Regions from separate parts of the Streptomyces sp. DSM 41931 genome, predicted to be linked through region 3. Evidence: riboswitches for the same ligand, from Rfam matches in the RefSeq annotation. Region 3 holds a riboswitch; each other region holds the start of a gene.
What was found. A riboswitch is a leader RNA that binds a small molecule or an ion and turns the genes downstream of it on or off. The one in region 3 is predicted to bind cobalamin.
Positions count from the first base shown of each region.

Region 1: another riboswitch for cobalamin. It lies ahead of ACP7TJ_RS06890 (cobalamin biosynthesis protein); the one in region 3 lies ahead of ACP7TJ_RS09405 (prenyltransferase/squalene oxidase repeat-containing protein).
Region 2: another riboswitch for cobalamin. It lies ahead of ACP7TJ_RS25690 (energy-coupling factor ABC transporter permease); the one in region 3 lies ahead of ACP7TJ_RS09405 (prenyltransferase/squalene oxidase repeat-containing protein).

Region 1 is NZ_CP189902.1:1,433,660-1,439,719, reverse strand. Features, by position in the region: gene ACP7TJ_RS06895 (cobyric acid synthase) at 1-634, opposite strand, end outside; gene ACP7TJ_RS06890 (cobalamin biosynthesis protein) at 631-1,572, opposite strand; cobalamin riboswitch at 1,692-1,832, opposite strand; gene ACP7TJ_RS06885 (hypothetical protein) at 1,996-2,217, opposite strand; gene ACP7TJ_RS06880 (inorganic phosphate transporter) at 2,252-3,496, opposite strand; gene ACP7TJ_RS06875 (class II aldolase/adducin family protein) at 3,652-4,383, shown strand; gene ACP7TJ_RS06870 (alpha/beta hydrolase) at 4,573-5,700, shown strand; gene ACP7TJ_RS06865 (hypothetical protein) at 5,905-6,060, shown strand, end outside.
Region 2 is NZ_CP189902.1:5,578,347-5,584,406, forward strand. Features, by position in the region: gene ACP7TJ_RS25670 (hypothetical protein) at 1-60, shown strand, start outside; gene ACP7TJ_RS25675 (energy-coupling factor ABC transporter ATP-binding protein) at 77-937, opposite strand; gene cbiQ (cobalt ECF transporter T component CbiQ) at 934-1,683, opposite strand; gene ACP7TJ_RS25685 (energy-coupling factor ABC transporter substrate-binding protein) at 1,691-2,062, opposite strand; gene ACP7TJ_RS25690 (energy-coupling factor ABC transporter permease) at 2,059-2,769, opposite strand; cobalamin riboswitch at 2,800-2,982, opposite strand; gene ACP7TJ_RS25695 (ABC transporter substrate-binding protein) at 3,174-4,766, shown strand; gene ACP7TJ_RS25700 (ABC transporter permease) at 4,787-5,755, shown strand; gene ACP7TJ_RS25705 (ABC transporter permease) at 5,752-6,060, shown strand, end outside.
Region 3 is NZ_CP189902.1:2,001,528-2,007,587, reverse strand. Features, by position in the region: gene ACP7TJ_RS09420 (ABC transporter ATP-binding protein) at 1-393, opposite strand, end outside; gene ACP7TJ_RS09415 (energy-coupling factor transporter transmembrane component T) at 390-1,574, opposite strand; gene ACP7TJ_RS09410 (SCO2322 family protein) at 1,567-2,241, opposite strand; gene ACP7TJ_RS09405 (prenyltransferase/squalene oxidase repeat-containing protein) at 2,238-3,458, opposite strand; cobalamin riboswitch at 3,570-3,705, opposite strand; gene ACP7TJ_RS09400 (endo-1,4-beta-xylanase) at 3,830-5,230, opposite strand; gene ACP7TJ_RS09395 (TetR family transcriptional regulator) at 5,493-6,060, opposite strand, start outside.

The DNA.
Region 1 (6,060 bases), 570 kb from region 3:
CCAGGCCCGGTTCCAGCAGCGAGACGTCCCCGCGGAACTTGTTCACCAGGAACCCGGCGACCAGCTCCTGGTCCTCGGGGGAGAGCAGGGCGACCGTGCCGAAGAAGGAGGCGAAGACGCCGCCCCGGTCGATGTCGCCGACGACGAGCACCGGCAGACCGGCGTTGCGGGCGACGCCCATGTTCACGATGTCGGTGCGGCGCAGGTTGATCTCCGCCGGGCTCCCGGCGCCCTCGCAGATCACCGCGTCGTACTGGTTCCGCAGCTGCTCCAGGCAGTCCAGGACGGTGCCGAGGAGCCGTTCCTGACGGCCCCCGTGATAGCCGCGGGCGCTCATCTCGCCGACCGGGCGGCCCATCAGCACCACCTGGCTGGACCGTTCGCCGCCCGGCTTCAGCAGCACCGGGTTCATCAGCGCCGTCGGCTCCACCCGGCACGCCTGCGCCTGCATGGCCTGGGCGCGGCCGATCTCGGCGCCCTCGCGGGTGACGAACGAGTTCAGCGACATGTTCTGCGCCTTGAACGGCGCGGCCTTCACCCCCTGGCGCACCAGCCACCGGCAGATCCCGGCGGTGACCACGCTCTTGCCGGCGTCCGAGGTGGTCCCGGCGACCAGCAGTCCGCCACCGCTCACGTGGCACGTCCCTTCAGCACGCGCCGCGCGGCCACACCGGCCGCCAGCGCCAGCCAGCCGACGCGCCGCGACAGGCGCACCGCCCGGTCGATGTCGGTGACGGCGACGGGGCGTCCGCCGCCGTTGAGGACGGGCCGGTGCTCGACCCGCCCGCCGTAGGAGAGGGTCCCGCCGAGCCGCACGCCGAGCGCGCCCGCGAAGGACGCCTCCACGGGACCGGCGTTGGGGCTGGGGTGCTTGCCCGCGTCCGCGCGCCAGGCCCGTACCGCACCGCGCGGGTCCGGCCCGGTGAGCGCGGCCAGGACGGCCGTCAGACGCGCGCCCGGCCAGCCGGCGACGTCGTCGAGACGGGCGGACGCCCAGCCGTAGCGGCGGTGACGGGGCGACTTGTGCCCCACCATCGCGTCCAGGGTGTTGACGGCCCGGAAGCCCACCAGACCCGGCACCCCGGCGACCGCGCCCCACACCAGGGCGCCCACCACGGCGTCGGAGGTGTTCTCGGCGACGGACTCCACGACGGCGCGGGCGATGCCGTCGGCGTCCAGGGCCTGCGGGTCACGTCCGCACAGGTGCGGCAACCGCTCCCGGGCGGCCTGGACGTCACCGGCCTCCAAGGCCTGGGCGATGGCACGCGCCTCCCGGGCCAGCGAGGTCCCGCCGACGACGGCCCAGGTGGCGACGCCGGTCAGGGCGACGGAAGCGGCGGGGGAACGGCGTACGGCGCGGGCGGCCAGGCTTCCGAGGGCGACGGCGCCGCCGACGCACACGGCGGTGTGCACGGCCCCGCGGCCCCGGTCGTCCCGCCACAGCACCCGCTCCACGGCAGCCGCGGCCCGCCCGAACGCGGCGACCGGATGCCCACGGCGGGGATCGCCGAGCAGCAGGTCGCCGAGGAGGCCGGCGGCGGCGCCGTACGCGAACACGCGATCGGCACCCATGGGTTCAGCCGGTGACGGATCCGGAGGTTACGGCCCCGAAGGGGGGTGGGGTGTCGCTGGTCGACCTCGGCAGGCTGCCGCGCATGGCGATATGTCCTCACTCAGGGTGTCCGCGCCCTGGTTCGACGAGACCGGCGGCGAGAGTTCCTGGCTCCCGGGGTGGACACCCCGGTGACAGTGGCGGGACCGCGCCGGATTCGCACCGGCTTCCTCTCCTGCCGCCGTATTGGCGGAGGCAGTCCACCATGCCCCTGGAAGGGCCGTCAACTTGCCGTTGACCTGCGGGGCTGAAGTGTGCCGAGGCCCACAGAGGGGCTCACGTGGGTGAACGCCGTGAACGGCCGGTGGACGGCGCGCACACGTCGGCGGGCGGTGCGGGAGCCGGGACTCCCGCACCGCCCGCCGGACGGGGACGATCTGCGGTCAGGCCATGATCAGGTAGATCCCGTAGCCCACCGCCGCCGCGCACGCGGCGAAGCATGCGTAGGCGCCGGTGACCGCCAGGGCCGCGGACTGGCCCTGGGCCGCGGCCCTCTCGCGGCGGGACAGGCCGGTGATGCCGAGGGTGAACAGGGCCACCAGGGCGACGGTGACCACGAGGCTGACGCCGAAGACGGAACCGAGGGCCGCCCAGTCGATCTTCATGGTGCTCTTCTTCCTTCGTTCCGGGCCGTCGCGGTCAGACGGAGGTCCTGGCCGGTGAGGCCGGGTCGTTGGGGGCCGGGATCGTGGCCGCGAGTTCGTCGCTCACGGTGCCCGCCGGGGGCGGGGTCACCGCGGCCATCGCCTGCGTCACCACGCCGGCCGGCTCCGCGCCGGGGGCCTCGTGGTCGTTGACGTTGGTGTGGTCGACGACCTCGCGCCGGGAGATCTTCCAGATGGCCGCGCTGGACGCGATCAGGAAGACGGCCACGACGGCGGTGCCCCAGTTCCCGAAGCCGCACACCCACTCGGCGATCGCCGCGACCAGGGCGGCGGCCGGCAGGGTCAGACCCCAGGCGACGAACATCCGGGTGGCGGTCGACCAGCGGACGACACCGCCCTTGCGGCCGAGGCCGGCGCCCATGACGGAACCGGAGACGGAGTGCGTCGTGGAGAGGGAGAAGCCGAGGTGGGAGGAGGCCAGGATGACCGTCGCGGCGCTGGTCTGGGCGGCGAAGCCCTGCTGCGGCTGGAGGTCGGTCAGGCCCTTGCCCATGGTGCGGATGATGCGCCAGCCGCCGAGGTAGGTGCCGAGCGCGATGGCGATGCCCGCCGAGAGGATGACCCACATGGGCGGGTCCGAGTCGGGAGCGAGGGTGCCGCCGGCCACCAGGGCGAGGGTGATGATGCCCATCGTCTTCTGGGCGTCGTTGGTGCCGTGCGCCAGGGAGACCAGGCCGGCCGAGGCGATCTGCCCGGCGCGGTAGCCCTTCTCGGAGGCCTTGGCGTCGGCGTTGCGGCCCATGCGGTAGGTGAGCCGGGTCGCGAACATCGCGGCGAGGCCGGCCACCAGCGGGGCGGCGATCGCGGGGATCAGGACCTTGGTGACCAGGACGTCGCCGTGGACCGCGCCGAAGCCGGCGGAGGCGACCGTGGCGCCGATCAGACCGCCCATGAGGGCGTGCGAGGAGCTGGACGGCAGGCCGACCAGCCAGGTCAGGAGGTTCCAGAGGATCGCGCCGACCAACGCGGCGAAGATGACCTCGGGACGGATACCGGCCTCGTCGACGAGGCCTTTGGAGATCGTGTTGGCGACCTCCACCGAGAGAAAAGCGCCGACAAGGTTCAGCACGGCGGACATGGCCACCGCGACCTTGGGCCTCAGCGCACCGGTCGAAATGGTCGTTGCCATCGCGTTCGCGGTGTCGTGGAAACCGTTCGTGAAATCGAACGCGAGTGCGGTTACCACCACAATCGCGAGGATCAGCGAGAAGCTTTCCATTTACCCAGGCAATCGTTCGAGGTCATTGGCTGGTCGAACGTAGGTAACCAGGGTGAACGGAAGATGAACTGGAACGGGCATCGCGGTGACCGGAAGAGGGGGTGTGCGCTCCGCCGTCCAGCCCACACGGCCGGGGCTCCTGGCAGGATCTCCACATGACCGACCAGTACCGGACCGGACAGGAAGCGGAGGGCGCTGTGCGTGGCGTCCCGGGCACGCGCGGTGAGGGCTCCGCGGGGCCGGGCGAGGAGGTGGCGGACGCCTGGGCGGAGCTCGTCGCGACGGCCCGCCGCACCGTCGCCGACGGCCTCGTCGTCGGCACCTCCGGCAACGTCTCCGTACGGGTCGGCGACACCGTCCTCGTGACACCCTCGGGCGTCCCGTACGACCGGCTCGCCCCGGCCGACGTGACGGGGGTGGACCTCACGGGCCGGCAGGTGATCGGCACGCTGGTCCCGACCAGCGAGCTGCCCCTCCACCTGGCCGTGTACCGCACGACCGGCGCGCGCGCCGTCGTCCACACGCACGCCGTGCACGCCACCGCGGTCTCCACGCTCGTCGACGAGCTCCCGGCGATCCACTACATGACCGCGGCCCTGGGCGGCCCCGTCCGCGTGGCCCGCTACGCCACCTACGGCACGCCGGAACTGGCCGAGAGCACTCTGCACGCCCTCGACGGCCGCACCGGCTGCCTGATGCGCAACCACGGCACCCTCACCCACGGCGCCACCCTCGCCCAGGCGTACGACCGCACGGCCCAGCTGGAGTGGATGTGCCGCGTCTGGCTCACGGCCTCCTCGGTACCGGGCCTGACCCCGGCCCTGCTCACCCCGGACCAGCTCGCGGAGGCGGGGGAGCGGCTGCGGGGGTACGGGCAGCGGGGGTGACCCTTCATCGGCCCGGCGGCCGCCGAGTCCGGCCGCCGGGTGTCATGAGCGGCTCACGGGGAACCCTTCCGGAGGCCGGGTGAAGCGCCCGGCCCACCGCTGACGCGGCCGTGAGGCCGACCGCGTCCGGACGGTCCCGGGCCACGCGTCCACTGGCCGGGTCCGCGTCCGGACCCGACACTGGGAGGCGTGCGCACTGTGACTGCGACGGCAGCAGCCGTCACCGCCGTGATCGGGGCCGGCGCCGCCGCGGTGGCCGTCGGCCGGTTCGCCAGCGACGCCGCCCTGAGGATCCCCCCGGGCCGGCCCCTGCCCACCGAGCCCGGGCTCACCGTCCACGCCACCGCCGCCGGCCAGGTCACCCTCACCCGTGACCTCGCCGCCCTGCGGCCCGGCCGCTACGGCCTCGTCGGCGAGCGCTTCCACGCGGTCGTGGGACCCGTCCTGGCCGGTACGGCGCACTCCGCCGACACCGTCGTACGCCGCCTCGAACGCGTCACCTACGGGACGCCCGAACCCGGCGACCGGGCCCGCTTCACCCCGAACGTCCATGTCGGCGACCCGGGCACCGCGCTCGGCGTCGACCACACCGTCCTCGACGTACCGGGCGAACTCGGGCCGCTGCCCGCCTGGTTCGTGCCCGGCGCCCGGGACACCTGGGTGATCGCCGTGCACGGCCTCGGCGCCACCCGCGAACACGTCCTCAACGTCCTCGACGCCCTGCGCCGCAACCAGTTCCCGGTCCTGGTCCCCGCCTACCGGGGCGACCCGGAGGCGCCCCGGTCCCCGGACGGGCTCAACCACCTCGGCGAGACCGAGTGGCGCGACCTCGACGCCGTGCTGCGGCACGCCGTCGACTCCGGCGCCCGCAAGGTGGTGCTCTACGGCTGGTCCACCGGCGCGACCATGGCGCTGCGCGCCGCCGCCCGCTCGGAGCTGCGCGAACGCGTCGCCGGGCTGCTCCTGGACTCCCCGGTGCTCGACTGGGAGTCCACCCTGCGCGCCCTCGCCGGCGCCCGCCGCACCCCCGGTGTGCTCCTGCCGCTCGCCGTCCGCGCCGCCCAGGGCCGCACCGGCCTGTACGGCGACCACCGGCCCGGCGCGGTGCGCCTCGACAACGTCGCGATCCCGACGCAGATCTTCCACGGCCCCGACGACACGGTGGCCCCCTGGCGGTTCTCCCGCCGCCTCGCCGCCGCCCACCCCGACACGGTCACCCTGCAGACCGTCAGGGGCGCCCCGCACGCCGCGATGTGGAACGCCGACCCGGCCAGGTACGAGGAGTCGCTGCGACGGTTCCTCGTGCCGCTGATGTGAGCGGGCGCGCGCCGCGCGCCGGCCACGTCGGCGGGCCCGTCCGAGGAGGGGAGCGGCGGGCGGTGCAGAGGATTCCGTTTACGGTCGGACCGCTGGCTTGATCAGGCCCCTCCGGCACCGTCCGGGCCGGGACGGCGACGGCCGCCGAGGCGTCCCCCGGCATTCCGTTTGGGTTTTCGGACCGTCAACCGGAAGACTGCACCCGTGACGTCCCGTATCCCGCGCGACTCCAGGCTTCGACTCGTCCGCCCGCGACCCCTGGCCGCCGCCCCCGCCGCGATCGAGCAGCGGCGTGTGCGCCGCCCCGCGCCACGCCCCCCGGAGGGCACGCCCGCACCTGCCGAGCTGGCCGGAATGGCA
Region 2 (6,060 bases), 3.6 Mb from region 3:
GTCTACGCCGACGAGGGCAACCACTGGGACGTCACGTACTACAACTGCGGCGGCTGCTGACCTCGCGTCGGAGGTCTCAGCCGGACCTCCGGTCCCCGTACTCCGGCAGGGCGGCCAGCGCCGCCAGCTCCTCCGGGGTGCGGGGACCGGCGTCCGTGCCGCCGGCCGGCCCCCGCGCCCGCAGGAACAGCCCGGCCGCCACGCCCCACGGCAGCCTGAGCCCCGCCGCCGTGAGAAGGTCCCGGCGGGACAGCATCTGCGGGGCCGGGCCGGTGTGGGCGCCCGCCGGGGTGAGCAGCGCCGCGTCGTCGGCCCAGCGCAGGGCGAGATCCACGTCGTGCGTGGCCATCACCACCGTCGTGCCGCTCGCCCGCAGACCGTCGAGGGTGGCCAGCAGCCGTTCCTGGCCGTCGGGATCGAGACCCGCCGTCGGCTCGTCCAGGATCAGCACCCGCGGCCGCATCGCGACCGCGCCCGCGATCGCCGTCCGCTTGCGCTGCCCGTACGACAGCAGATGGGTGGGCCGGTCGGCGAGCGCGGCGATGTCCAGCGCCTCCAGCGCCTCCGCGACCCGCGCGCGCACTTCCGCGTCGGGCAGCCCGAGGTTCAGCGGCCCGAACGACACGTCCTGCCCCACGGACGCGGCGAACAACTGGTCGTCCGGGTCCTGCACCACCAGCTGCACGGTGGTGCGCAGCACCGTCAGACCCTTCCGGTCGTGCCGCACCGCACGGCCCGACAGCAGCAACTCCCCGCCGTGGGGCCGCAGTCCGCCGCTCAGCAGCCGCATCAGCGTGGTCTTGCCGCTGCCGTTGCGGCCCAGCAGCGCCAGCGCCCGTCCCTCGCGCACCTCGAAGTCGAGCCCGGTGAACACCGGCGGCCCGTCCTCGTACGCGAACGACACGTCCCGCAGTGCCACCAGCACGGATCCGCTCACGACAGGGGCCTTTCCAGTACGAAGGTGAGGGCGGCCAGCGCCGCCAGGAGCGCGCCGCTCGCGGCCGTGAACCGGGCGGACACCCGGGCCTCGGGCACCAGCACGCGCAGGGCGCCGTCGTAGCCGCGGCCCGCGAGCCCGGTCTGCAGCCGCGCCGCCCGGTCGAAGGACCGGACGAACGCGGTCGCGCCGAGCCCGCCGAGCGAACGCCAGGCCGCCGCACGGGTGGTGTGCCCGAGCCGCGCCGCCTGCGCCCGGTGCACCCGGCGCACCGAGTCCAGCAGCAGAAAGCTCATCCGGTACGTCACCAGCGCCACGTCCACGAGCGGCGCGGGCACCCCGGCGCGCACCAGCCGCGGCAGCAGGTCCGACATCGGTGTGGTGAACGCGAACAGCAGCACGCCCAGCGAGGCCGCCGAGGTGCGCAGCAGCAACTCCCCGGCACGCAGCGGTCCGTCCTCGGCCGGCGACACGAAACCGCCGGGTCCGCCCACCCGCACCAGCAGGGTCAGCGCCCCGGTGACGCAGAACCCCAGCGGCACCCGGTACGCCCGCCACAGCCGCCCGGCCGGCACCCCCGCCGGGCCGAGCAGCAGCACCAGCGCGGTGACCAGCACCAGCGCGGCGCCCGGCCACGGGGGCAGCGAGACCGCGAGGACGGTGAGGCCGAGGCCGAGGACGGCCTTGTCCACGGGATGTCGGCGGCGCCAGCGGCTGCTGTGCGCCGCCGCGTCGATCGGCAGCACGGATCCGTCAGTCCCGTCCGCCGTCGGCGCCGGTGCGTGCCCCCGCGTCCGTGTCCCCCGCGACGGACCGCTCACGGGCCCGCGCCTCGCCCTGCCGGCGCCCGCGCCGCAGCCCGAAGTAGTACGCCAGGACGCCCGCGCCGATCGCGGCCTGGAGGGCGAACAGCGCCGACTCGACCTCCCCGGACGGCGGTTCGTACAGCGGCGAGAACCACGGCTCGTAGTCCGGGTCGATCTCGGTGATCGCGGTCTCCGCCTCGCCGTCCGCCCCGGTGAACGGCTCCTCCTTGTGGTCGCCGAGCCCGAGCGCCAGCGGGATCACGGCGAGGGCCGCGACGAGCAGCAGGAGCAGGGTGTTGATCCTCGCGTTGCGCCTCACCGGGCCACCGCCCCGGCCGACTCGGCCCGCTTGCCGCCGGCCGCCGAGGTGACCAGCACCCCGAGCCGGGTCAGCTCGCCCTTGCTGGACTGCACCAGCAGACGCATCACCAGCACGGTCAGCAGCCCCTCGCTGACCGCGAGCGGAATCTGCGTGACGGCGAAGATGGAGCCGAACTTCCCCAGCGCGCCCAGGAATCCGCTGCCCGGGTCGGGGAACGCCAGCGCCAGCTGGACGCTGGTCACGCAGTACGTCGACAGGTCGGCGACGAACGCGCCGCAGAACACCGCGCCCATCAGCGGCACGCCGTACCGGCGCAGCAGCCGGTAGACGCCGTACCCCGCCCAGGGGCCGACGACCGCCAGGGAGAAGACGTTGGCGCCGAGCGTGGTGAGCCCGCCGTGGGCGAGCAGCAGCGCCTGGAACAGCAGGGTGATGGTCCCGAGCACCGCCATGACCGGCGGCCGGAACAGGATCGCGCCCAGCCCGGTGCCGGTGGGGTGGGAGCAACTCCCGGTCACCGAGGGCAGTTTCAGCGCGGACAGGACGAAGGTGAACGCTCCCGACGCGCCCAGCAGCAGCGTGCTCTCGGGATGTTCTCTGACGTCACGGACGAGCGACCGGGCTCCGTGGACGACGAAGGGCGCGGATACGACGCCCCAGGCGACCGCGTGCGCCGGAGGCAGGAAACCCTCGGCAATGTGCATGGCTCAGCACACCCTCTCCAGCACCTCGTGGATGGTTGACGCGCCTTGGCCGGTCTCCTGGCTGACGGGTACCACCGCCCGTGCTCCGCCTTCCCGGGTCCCGAAGAACCCAGTGGCTGCCCGTGAGGGCCGGAGCCGGACTTCCCGATCACAGTGGCGAGGGCCGCACCGGTATCGCACCGATTTCCCGTCACCAAGGCGTGGTGACAGTAGTCCCCGTCGCGGTCCGGTGACAAGCGGCGACGGGGGCGCGCGGAGGGCGCCCGGCGGCTCGGGACCCGGCGCACACCTGCGCGTTCGGGCAGCCCGGCGACCGGGGTGACTGGGGGGCCGCCGTCCTGGGCAAGGTCTTCCTGCAACTAATATGCAAGAGCGATTTTCCAGCAACAGGGATGTGAGGTTCGATGACGACCCGACGACGCATACGGGGCGCCGCCGCCGTGCTGGCGACGGCCGCGGCGGTCGCCGCCTGCTCGGCACCGGGCTCCGGCGGCGCGGACGGCGCGGCGGCCGGCGAGTCCGTGGTGATCGGCGTCTCCACCGAGCCCGACACCCTCAGCCCGCTCCTCGGCTACGGCAAGGACGGCAACTCCAAGCTCTTCGACGGCCTCCTCGCCCGCACCGCCGACATGACCCTCGAACCCGCCCTGGCCACGGCACTTCCGCGGATCACGGACGGCGGACGCACCTACACCTACACCCTGCGCAAGGGCGTCAGGTTCAGCGACGGCAAGCCGCTGACCGCGCGGGACGTCGTCTTCACGTACCGCACGGTGCTCGACGACGACACCAACAACACCGCCAAGAGCGAACTCGCGGCCGTCAAGGACGTCCGGGCGGTGGGCGACGACACGGTCGTCTTCACCCTCCACCACCCCTACGCGCCGTTCGCCGCCCGCACGGTGCTGCCGATCGTCCCCGAGCACGTCGCCGGCGGGCAGGACCCCAACACCGGCCCCTTCAACACCAAGCCGGTCGGCACCGGACCGTACGTCCTCGCCGACTGGCGCAAGGGCGAGAAGCTCACCTTCAAGGCCAACCCGCACTACTGGGGCGGCGCCCCGAAGGTGAAGAAACTCACCATGGCGATCGTCCCCGACGACGACGTCCGCGCCACCCGGCTCCGCTCCGGCGACCTCGACGGCGCGGTCCTCCCGCCCAACCTCGCCGCCACCTTCAAGGGCGACGACGACAAGAAGACGTACCGGGCCACCTCCTACGACGTCCGCGTCGTCACCCTCCCCAGCGGCAACCCCGTCACCGGCGACACCGCGATCCGCCGCGCCCTCGACCTCGCCGTCGACCGGCAGGCCATGGTCGACAAGATCCTCGACGGCGCCGGCCGCCCCGCCTACGGCCCGCTGCCCGTCGACGACCCCTGGTTCGCCGAGGACGTCGAGCGCCCGCGCGACCTCGCCGAGGCCGGCCGCGTCCTCGACGCCGCCGGCTGGACGAAGGGCGAGGACGGCGTCCGCGCCAAGGACGGCCGCCCCGCCCGCTTCACGCTGTACTACCCCTCCGGCGACAAGGTCCGCCAGGACCACGCCCTCGCCTACGCCTCCGACGCCAAGAAGGCCGGCATCGACGTCCGGGTGGAGAGCGCCACCTGGGAGGTCATCGAGCCCCGCATGCACCGGGACGCCGTCCTCGCGGGCTTCGGCAGCACCGGCGACCCCGACTTCGGGCTCTACACGATGCTGCACTCCTCCCTCGCCGGCGACGGCTTCAACAACATGGCCCACTACGACAACCCGGCCGTCGACCGCGCCCTGGAGACCGGCCGCCGCACCCAGGACCCCGAGGCCCGCAAGGCCGCCTACGCCGCCCTCCAGCGCGCCCTCGTCAAGAACCCCGGCTACACCTTCCTCACCCACATCGACCACCTGTACGTGCTCGCCGACCGCTGGAAGGGCCTCACCACCCAGACCGAGCCGCACGAGCACGGCTTCGCCGCCGGACCCTGGTGGAACGTCGAGGACTGGCAGCCCACGCCATGACCCACGCCCCCTGGCGCGCCATGGCACGGCTCACGGCGCGCCGCGCGCTGTACGCCGTGCCGGTGCTCCTCGTCGTCACCTTCGGCGTCTTCGCCGTGGCCGCCGCGTCCCCCTTCGACCCGGTGAAGGCGTACGCGGGCACCGCCGCGCTCGGCGCCGACCAGGAGACCCTGGACCGGCTGCGGGACAACCTCGGCGTGGACCGGCCGTTCACCGCCCGCTGGTGGGACTGGCTGACCTCCGCCCTCGGCGGCGACCTCGGCCTCTCGGCGGTGATGCGCCAGCCGGTGGCCGAGGTCATCGGCGAACGCCTGGTGTGGTCCACGCTGTTGTGCGCCGTCGCGTTCGCCGCGGCCGTGCTGCTCGGCACGGTGCTCGGCGTGCTCGCCGCCCGCCGCCCCGGCTCCCTCGTGGACCGTGCGGTCACCTCCGCCGCGTACGTCCTGGAGGCCGCCCCGGTCTTCTGGATCGCCCTGCTCGCCGTCTGGCTGTTCGCCCTCCAGCTGGACGTCCTCCCGGCGGGCGGCCTCACCGACACCGGCAGCGACCGGGTGACCTTCGGCGGCCTGGTCCAGCACCTGGTGCTCCCCGCCGGCGTCCTCGCCGTCTCCCAACTGCCCTGGTTCACGCTGTACGTCCGTCAGGGCGTCGGCGACGCCCTCGCGGAGGACCCCGTGCGCGGGGCGAGGGCGCGCGGCCTGAGCGAACGCACCGTGCTGCTCGGCCATGCCCTGCGCTCCGGACTGCTGCCGGTGCTCACGCTCATCGGCTCCCGGGTGCCGGAACTCATCACCGGGGCGCTGCTGGTGGAGACCGTCTTCAGCTGGCCCGGCATCGCCTCGGCCACGGTGGAGGCGGCCACGGCGGTCGACTTCCCGCTGCTGGCCGCGCTGACCACCCTCGCCACCGCCGCCGTCCTCGCCGGCAACCTGCTCGCCGACCTGCTCTACGGGCTGATCGACCCGAGGGTGAAGCTGGAGGAGATGTGACGACCGAGGCCGATACCGCCGCCGGCCCGGCGGCTCCCGAGTGGCGAGCGCACGACGCCGCCCGCCGCTCCACGCACGTCCTGCGGCTGCGCGTCTCCGCCGCCCTGGTCGCCGTGACCGTGCTGGCCGTGCTGCTCGTCCCGCCGCTGGTCCAGCTCGACCAGCAGGCCGTCGACCTGGCCGCCAAACTCGAACCGCCCAGCTGGGCGCACCCGTTCGGCACCGACGACGTGGGCCGCGACCTGCTGCTGCGCTGCGTCTACGGACTGCGGGTGTCCCTGCTCGTGGGCGTGGTGGCCGCGCTC
Region 3 (6,060 bases):
CAGGCCCAGCAGGTCCAGGGTCTCCTCCACGCGGCGGCGCATCACGTCCGGCGGCAGGCCCAGCGACTCCATGCCGTAGGCGAGTTCGTCCTCCACCGTGTCCGTCACGAAGTGGGACAGCGGGTCCTGGCCCACCGTGCCCACCACGTCGGCCAGTTCGCGCGGCTTGTGGGTGCGGGTGTCGCGGCCCGCGACGGTCACGCGGCCGTGCAGGGTGCCGCCGGTGAAGTGCGGCACCAGTCCGCTGACCGCGCCCAGCACCGTCGACTTGCCGACGCCGGAGGGGCCCACCACCAGCACCAGTTCGCCCTCGGGGACCTCCAGGTCGACGTCCCGCACGGCGGGCCGCGCCGCGCCGTCGTAGGTCACCGACACGTTCTCGAAGCGGATCACGTCGTCGGCTCCTTGCGGGGGTCGGGGGCCGCCTCGGGGGCGGGGGTGACGAAGGCGGGCAGCAGGCCGAGCAGCACGGCCGCCGCCGGCCACAGGGGCAGGGTGGGCGGCTCCAGCGGGACCACGCCGGGGCGCAGGGCCCCGGGGTCCAGCGAGCCGGCCAGGATCAGGAGGGCCGCCACGGCGGCGCCCGAGGCGGAGACCAGCCAGGCGCGGGCGTCCCACGGGTCCGGGCGGTAGCGGGTGCGCAGGGTGCGCCGCCCGCCGAGCCGGAGCCCCGCGAGCGCCGACGCCAGCCCGACGAGCAGCACGGGCAGCCCGTAACTGCCGCCCTCGGCGGTGAGCAGCCCGTACGTCCCCGCGCACACGCCCAGCAGACCGCCGAGCGTGAGGGCGGCGGTGGTGCGCCGCACTGCGGGCGGCACCTCGGCGGTACGGCCGTACCCGCGCGCGTCCATCGCGGCGGCCAGGGACACCGAGCGCTCCAGCGCGCCCTCGAGGACCGGCAGCCCCACCTGCACCAGACCGCGCACGCCCTTGTCGGGGCGCCCCCGCAGCCGGCGGGCGGCTCGCAGCCGGCGTACGTCGGCGATCAGGTTCGGCGCGAAGGTCAGCGCCACCACCACGGCCACGCCCAGCTCGTACAGGGCGCCGGGCAGCGACTTCAGCAGGCGGGACGGGCTGGCGAGGGCGTTCGCGGCGCCCACGCAGATCAGCAGCGCGGCCAGCCGCAGCGCGTCGTACAGGGCGAAGGTGAGGCCTTCCGCGGTGACCCGGCCGCCCAGGCGGATGCCCTGCGCCCAGTCGGGCAGCGGCACCTCGGGCAGCGTGAACAGGGTGTGGGTGCCGGGGATCGGCGAGCCCAGGAAGACCGCGAAGGCGAGCCGCAGCAGCAGCACGGCGGCGGCGAGCTTCACGAAGGCGCCGTAGGAGCGGGCCCACGGCGTGTGCGGGCGGCGGACGGCCACGACGTACCCGGAGACGGTGATCAGCAGGGCGAGCAGGAGCGGGTTGGTGGTGCGGGTCGCCGCGGTGCCCAGCGCGAGGGCCCACAGCCACCACGCGCCGGGGTGCAGCTGGGCGCGGCGCGCACGCGGGACGGGGACGCCGGCGGGCGGGGTCCCCCGCTCCGGGCGCGGCCGGGCGAGGCCCGCACGCCCGGAGCCGCGTGCCTCACGCACGGCGACGGACCTGCCAGACGGCGGCGGCGCCCAGCACGACCACCACCGCGGCGCCCGCGATCAGACCCACGGAGGGCCCGGAGCCGCCGTCGTCCTCGGCGGACCCGGCGGTCTCGGCGGTCTCGGCGGTCCCGGCGGTCTCCGTGGGGGACGAGTCCTTCCCGTCCGTGGCCACCTGCTCGCCGCAGCCCTTCGCCGGGTAGCCCGCGATCGCGCACAGCAGCGCGTTGCTGTCGTAGCGCAGCGGCTTGGCGACCGAGGCCAGCGCCTCCGCCGTCGTGGCGTCCTCCGCCACCTGCGCGCAGGCCGTGCGGCCGGCCGGCGGCTTCTCCCCGGACGGGGCGTCGCCGGGCGTGCCGAAGTCGATCACCAGGGCGACCCGCTTCGTGCCGTCCTTCGCGGGGGTCTTCGCGCAGATCGTGTCGAAACCGGCGGCGCCGCGGGGCTTGGCCGCGTCGCCCGAGTCCTCGCTGACCGAGAAGCGGAAGCCCTGGACGTCGCCGTCCGCGGGCCGCGACAGCGACGGACCCACGGTGGCGTACGTCCACGCCGAGCCGTCCCGCTCCCAGAAGGACCAGTAGCGGTACCCGGCGGCCTGGGCCTGGCCGGCGCCCGCCAGCAGGGGGAGCAGCGCGGCCAGGAACAGCACGGTGGCACGGCGGATCACGACTGCTGCCTCTTGGCGCGGTTGCTGACCAGGAAGCCGATGCCGATGCCGGCGACCAGGCAGACGCCGACGAACCACCAGACGCCGAACGGGGAGTCCGCGTCCTTCTCGTCCTCGGCCTCCTCCGCCGCCTTCGTGGTCTTCTCCGGGGCGGCCGGGCCGGCGGCCTGGAGCTGCTTCACCAGGTCCGTGCCGCCGAAGTCGCGCGGGTCCGCGCCGGTCGCGTGGGCGGCGAGGACGAGCTGCGCGTAGGCGGCGGGCCCGCTCTGCGCGGCCCAGTCGGCGGCGTTCTTCTCCAGCCAGGCGTACGACTTCTTCGCCTGGGCCGTGTCGCCCTGCGCGGCGAGCGCGACCACCGCGTCGGCGGTGTTGCCGACGTCGGGCTGGTCCTCGGCGCCGGGCGTCGCGGCGAGCAGGTAGCCCTTGGCGGCGAGCTCGCCGGCCAGGTGGGCGGCGCCGTTGGCGGCGGCCTGCTCCGGGGTGGTCGCCTTGACGCAGGAGCCGGCCGCCGCGCCGTCGCCCTTGCCGGGCTCGACCAGCAGGCCCCGGCCGAGCGCGCCGAGCACGCCCGCCGCCGTCGCGTCCGCGTTGGCGGTCAGCGAGCCGTCCTTCTCCGGCTGGTACGCGAACGCGCCCGCGCCCTCGCCGGTGCAGGGCAGCTCCAGGCCGAGCAGCGCGTCGTAGGGGGACTTGCCGCCCTTCCTCACCTCGCCCGGCTTCTCACCGGCGGCGGCGAGCGCGCCGACGACGACGGACGTGGAGTTGGTGTCGCTGGGGCCGCCCGCGGTGTAGCCCCAGCCGCCGTCCTTGTTCTGCACGGACTTCAGCCAGCCGACGGCCTTCCCGATGACGGCGTCGTGGCCGCCGAGCGCGGCGAGCGCCTGCACGGCGGCGGCGGTCTGGTTGGTGTCGACCATCGTCTTGGCGTCGCACGCGACGGACGGGTCGGCCCGGAACGGCGCGAACGAGCCGTCGGCGCACTGCTGGCCGGTCAGCCAGCCGACGGCGGCCTTCGGCGGCTCGGCGCCGGCGGCGTGCTGGGCGAGCAGGGCGAGCGACTGACGCCACACCCCGTCGTACTGCGGGTCGGTGTCGCCGTACAGCGCGGACGGCAGCGGCTGCGGGGTCGGCGACGGGGACGAGTCGGCTGCGGCCGGTGCGGCGGCGCCGAGGACGGCGACGGCGGCCAGCACCGCTGCGCTGCGGCGGACGTTCATGACGGGCGGGTGCCTCTCCCTGAAGAGGGCCGGGCAGCGCGGGACACCCCGGCGGCTCGGCTCCGTATACCTCGACGGTGCCCGTGCGCCGGCGGGATGCCGGGCACGTGAGCCGGTCACGATCCGTGCGGGGCATTCCGGCTCACCGTCTCCAGGACGGCTCACGGTTGCGGGTCAGCGCCGGATTCGCACCGGCTTCCCCCCGTACGGCTGTGATACGACGCGGCCACTCTACCCGCCCGTAGAACGGGCGTCCGGGGCGGCCGCGTGCGCGGGGAGAGGCACGGACGCGGGAGGTGACGAGGGTCACGGCACCCGTGAGACGGCCCGCACCCGAGGGACGGGTGCGGGCCGAGGGGGGTGCGGGTACGTCAGGAGGCGGTGCAGGCGCCGATCTGCGGCGGGGACGTGGCGGAGCCGTTGACGGTGAAGCCGAAGCTGGTCGAGGCGCCGGCCGCCAGCGAGCCGTTCCAGGTGGAGCGGACGGTCATCACGTTGCCGTTGTAGGTGGGTGACCCGTTCCACACCGAGACCACCTGCTGCGACGACCCCAGGGTGAGGGTCACGCTCCAGCCGGAGATCGGGGAGCGGCCCGCGGTGATCGTCACCCTGCCGTTGTAGCCGCCGTTCCACTGCTCGGCCGTGGTGTAGGCGGCGGTGCAGGCCGCGTCCGGGTCACCCGGGTCCCCCGGGTCGCCGCCGGGGGCGCCGCCCAGCGCGCTCAGCACCGCGTCGTACGCGGGCTTCTTGTTGTAGTTGTCGTCGAACAGCAGCGGGGTGCCGCTCGCCCGCCACGAGTACTTGTCCGGGATGCCCCACACCGTGATGCCGGTGCAGCGGCTCACCGCCAGGCAGGCGCGGACGACGTTGCCGTAGTCGGCGGCCTGGGCCTGGCCCGAGCCCTCGATGTCCAGCTCGGTGATCTGGACGTCCACGCCGAGGTCCGCGAAGCGCTGGAGGTTGGCCTGGTAGTCGGACGGGACGGGGGAGTTGGGGTTGAAGTGGGACTGGAAGCCGACGCAGTCGATCGGCACGCCGCGGGCCTTGAAGTCGCGGACCATGGTGTAGACGGCATTGCTCTTCGCGTTGACGCCGTCGGTGTTGTAGTCGTTGTAGCAGAGCTTGGCGTTCGGGTCGGCCGCGCGGGCGGTGCGGAACGCCTCCTCGATGAAGCCGTCGCCCAGCTTGTCCTGGAAGGGCGAGGAGCGCCGGGCGCCGCTGCCGCCGTCCTGGAACGCCTCGTTGACCACGTCCCAGGAGTGGATCTCGCCCTTGTAGTGGGTCATGACCTGGGTGATGTGGCTGTTCATCGCCGTGCGCAGGTCGCTCGCGCCCAACTGGGACACCCAGTTCGGCAGTTGTGAGTGCCAGACCAGGGTGTGCCCGCGGACGTCCATGCCCTGGCTCTTGGCGTGGTCGAAGATCTGGTCCGCGCGGCTGAAGTTGAAGGAGCCCCGGCTCGGTTCGAGGGCGTCCCACTTCATCTCGTTCTCGGCCGTGACCGAGCTGAACTCGCGGTTCAGCGTGGCCACGTACTGCGCCTCGCCGAGGTGGTTCGCGGAGACGGCGGCGCCGAAGTAGCGGCCCTTCTCGGCCGCGGCGGCGCCCAGGGTGTCGGCGGCGTGGGCGGTGCCCTGGGGGAGCGCGGCGAGGGCGCCCGCGGTCAGCAGGGCGGTGGTGGCGGCGCTCAGGGCCGCGCGCAGCCGGCGCCGCGCGCGGGGGACGGCGCCTCCGGCTCTCCTGTGTGGCTCTGTCGTTCCCTTTCCGATCATGCGCATGTCATCCCTTCTCCGGCGGGTCCCGTGGTGCGGATCGGGTGAGCGTGGTGCGGTGGGGGTGGCGCTGATGACACTGCCTGCGGCACTGCGGTACTGCGGTACGAAAATTTCGGACTCGGCTCCGAATGGCTGCGGTGACGATACGGAGGGCGGAACGGGTGGTCAACCGTTCGCGCACGCCGGATATGGACCTGGACGAAGAGGGGCCGGTGAGGGAGGTGGGCGACCGGGGGCGGAAGCGCTTTCGAAATTTTCGTCAGCTCTGCCGGGAGCGCGGCGGCGCCGTCAGGTCGATCAGCCGGCACACCGTTTCGATGTCCGCGCCCACCTGCTCGATGGAGGCCCGCCCCGACAGCCAGGTGATCAGCGTCGAGTGCCAGGTGTGCCCGATCACCCGCACCGCCGACAGTTGTTCGGGCGTCGGGTCGGCCAGGTCCGTCGCGTCCAGGATGATCGCCGTCGTCCGCCGGAAGACCTGCTCCACCTCCGCGCTCACACTGCGGTCCGCGAAGGTCAGCGCCCGCACCATCGCGTCGGCCAGCAGCGGGTCGCGCTGGAGCGCGCGGAACGCCCGCATCAGCGTCCCGGCGACCCGCTCCGCCGCCGTCTCGCCGGCCGGCGGCTTCTTCCGCAGCGTCGCGTGCAGATGCTCCAGCTGGTCCTGCATCGTCGCCACCAGCAGATGGATCTTCGACGGGAAGTACCGGTACAGCGTGCCCAGCGCCACCTGCGAGGACTCCGCGACCTCGCGCATCTGCACCGCGTCGAAGCCGCCCCGCGAGGCCAGCCGCGCGCACGCCTCGAGGATGCGCCGCCGCCGGGCC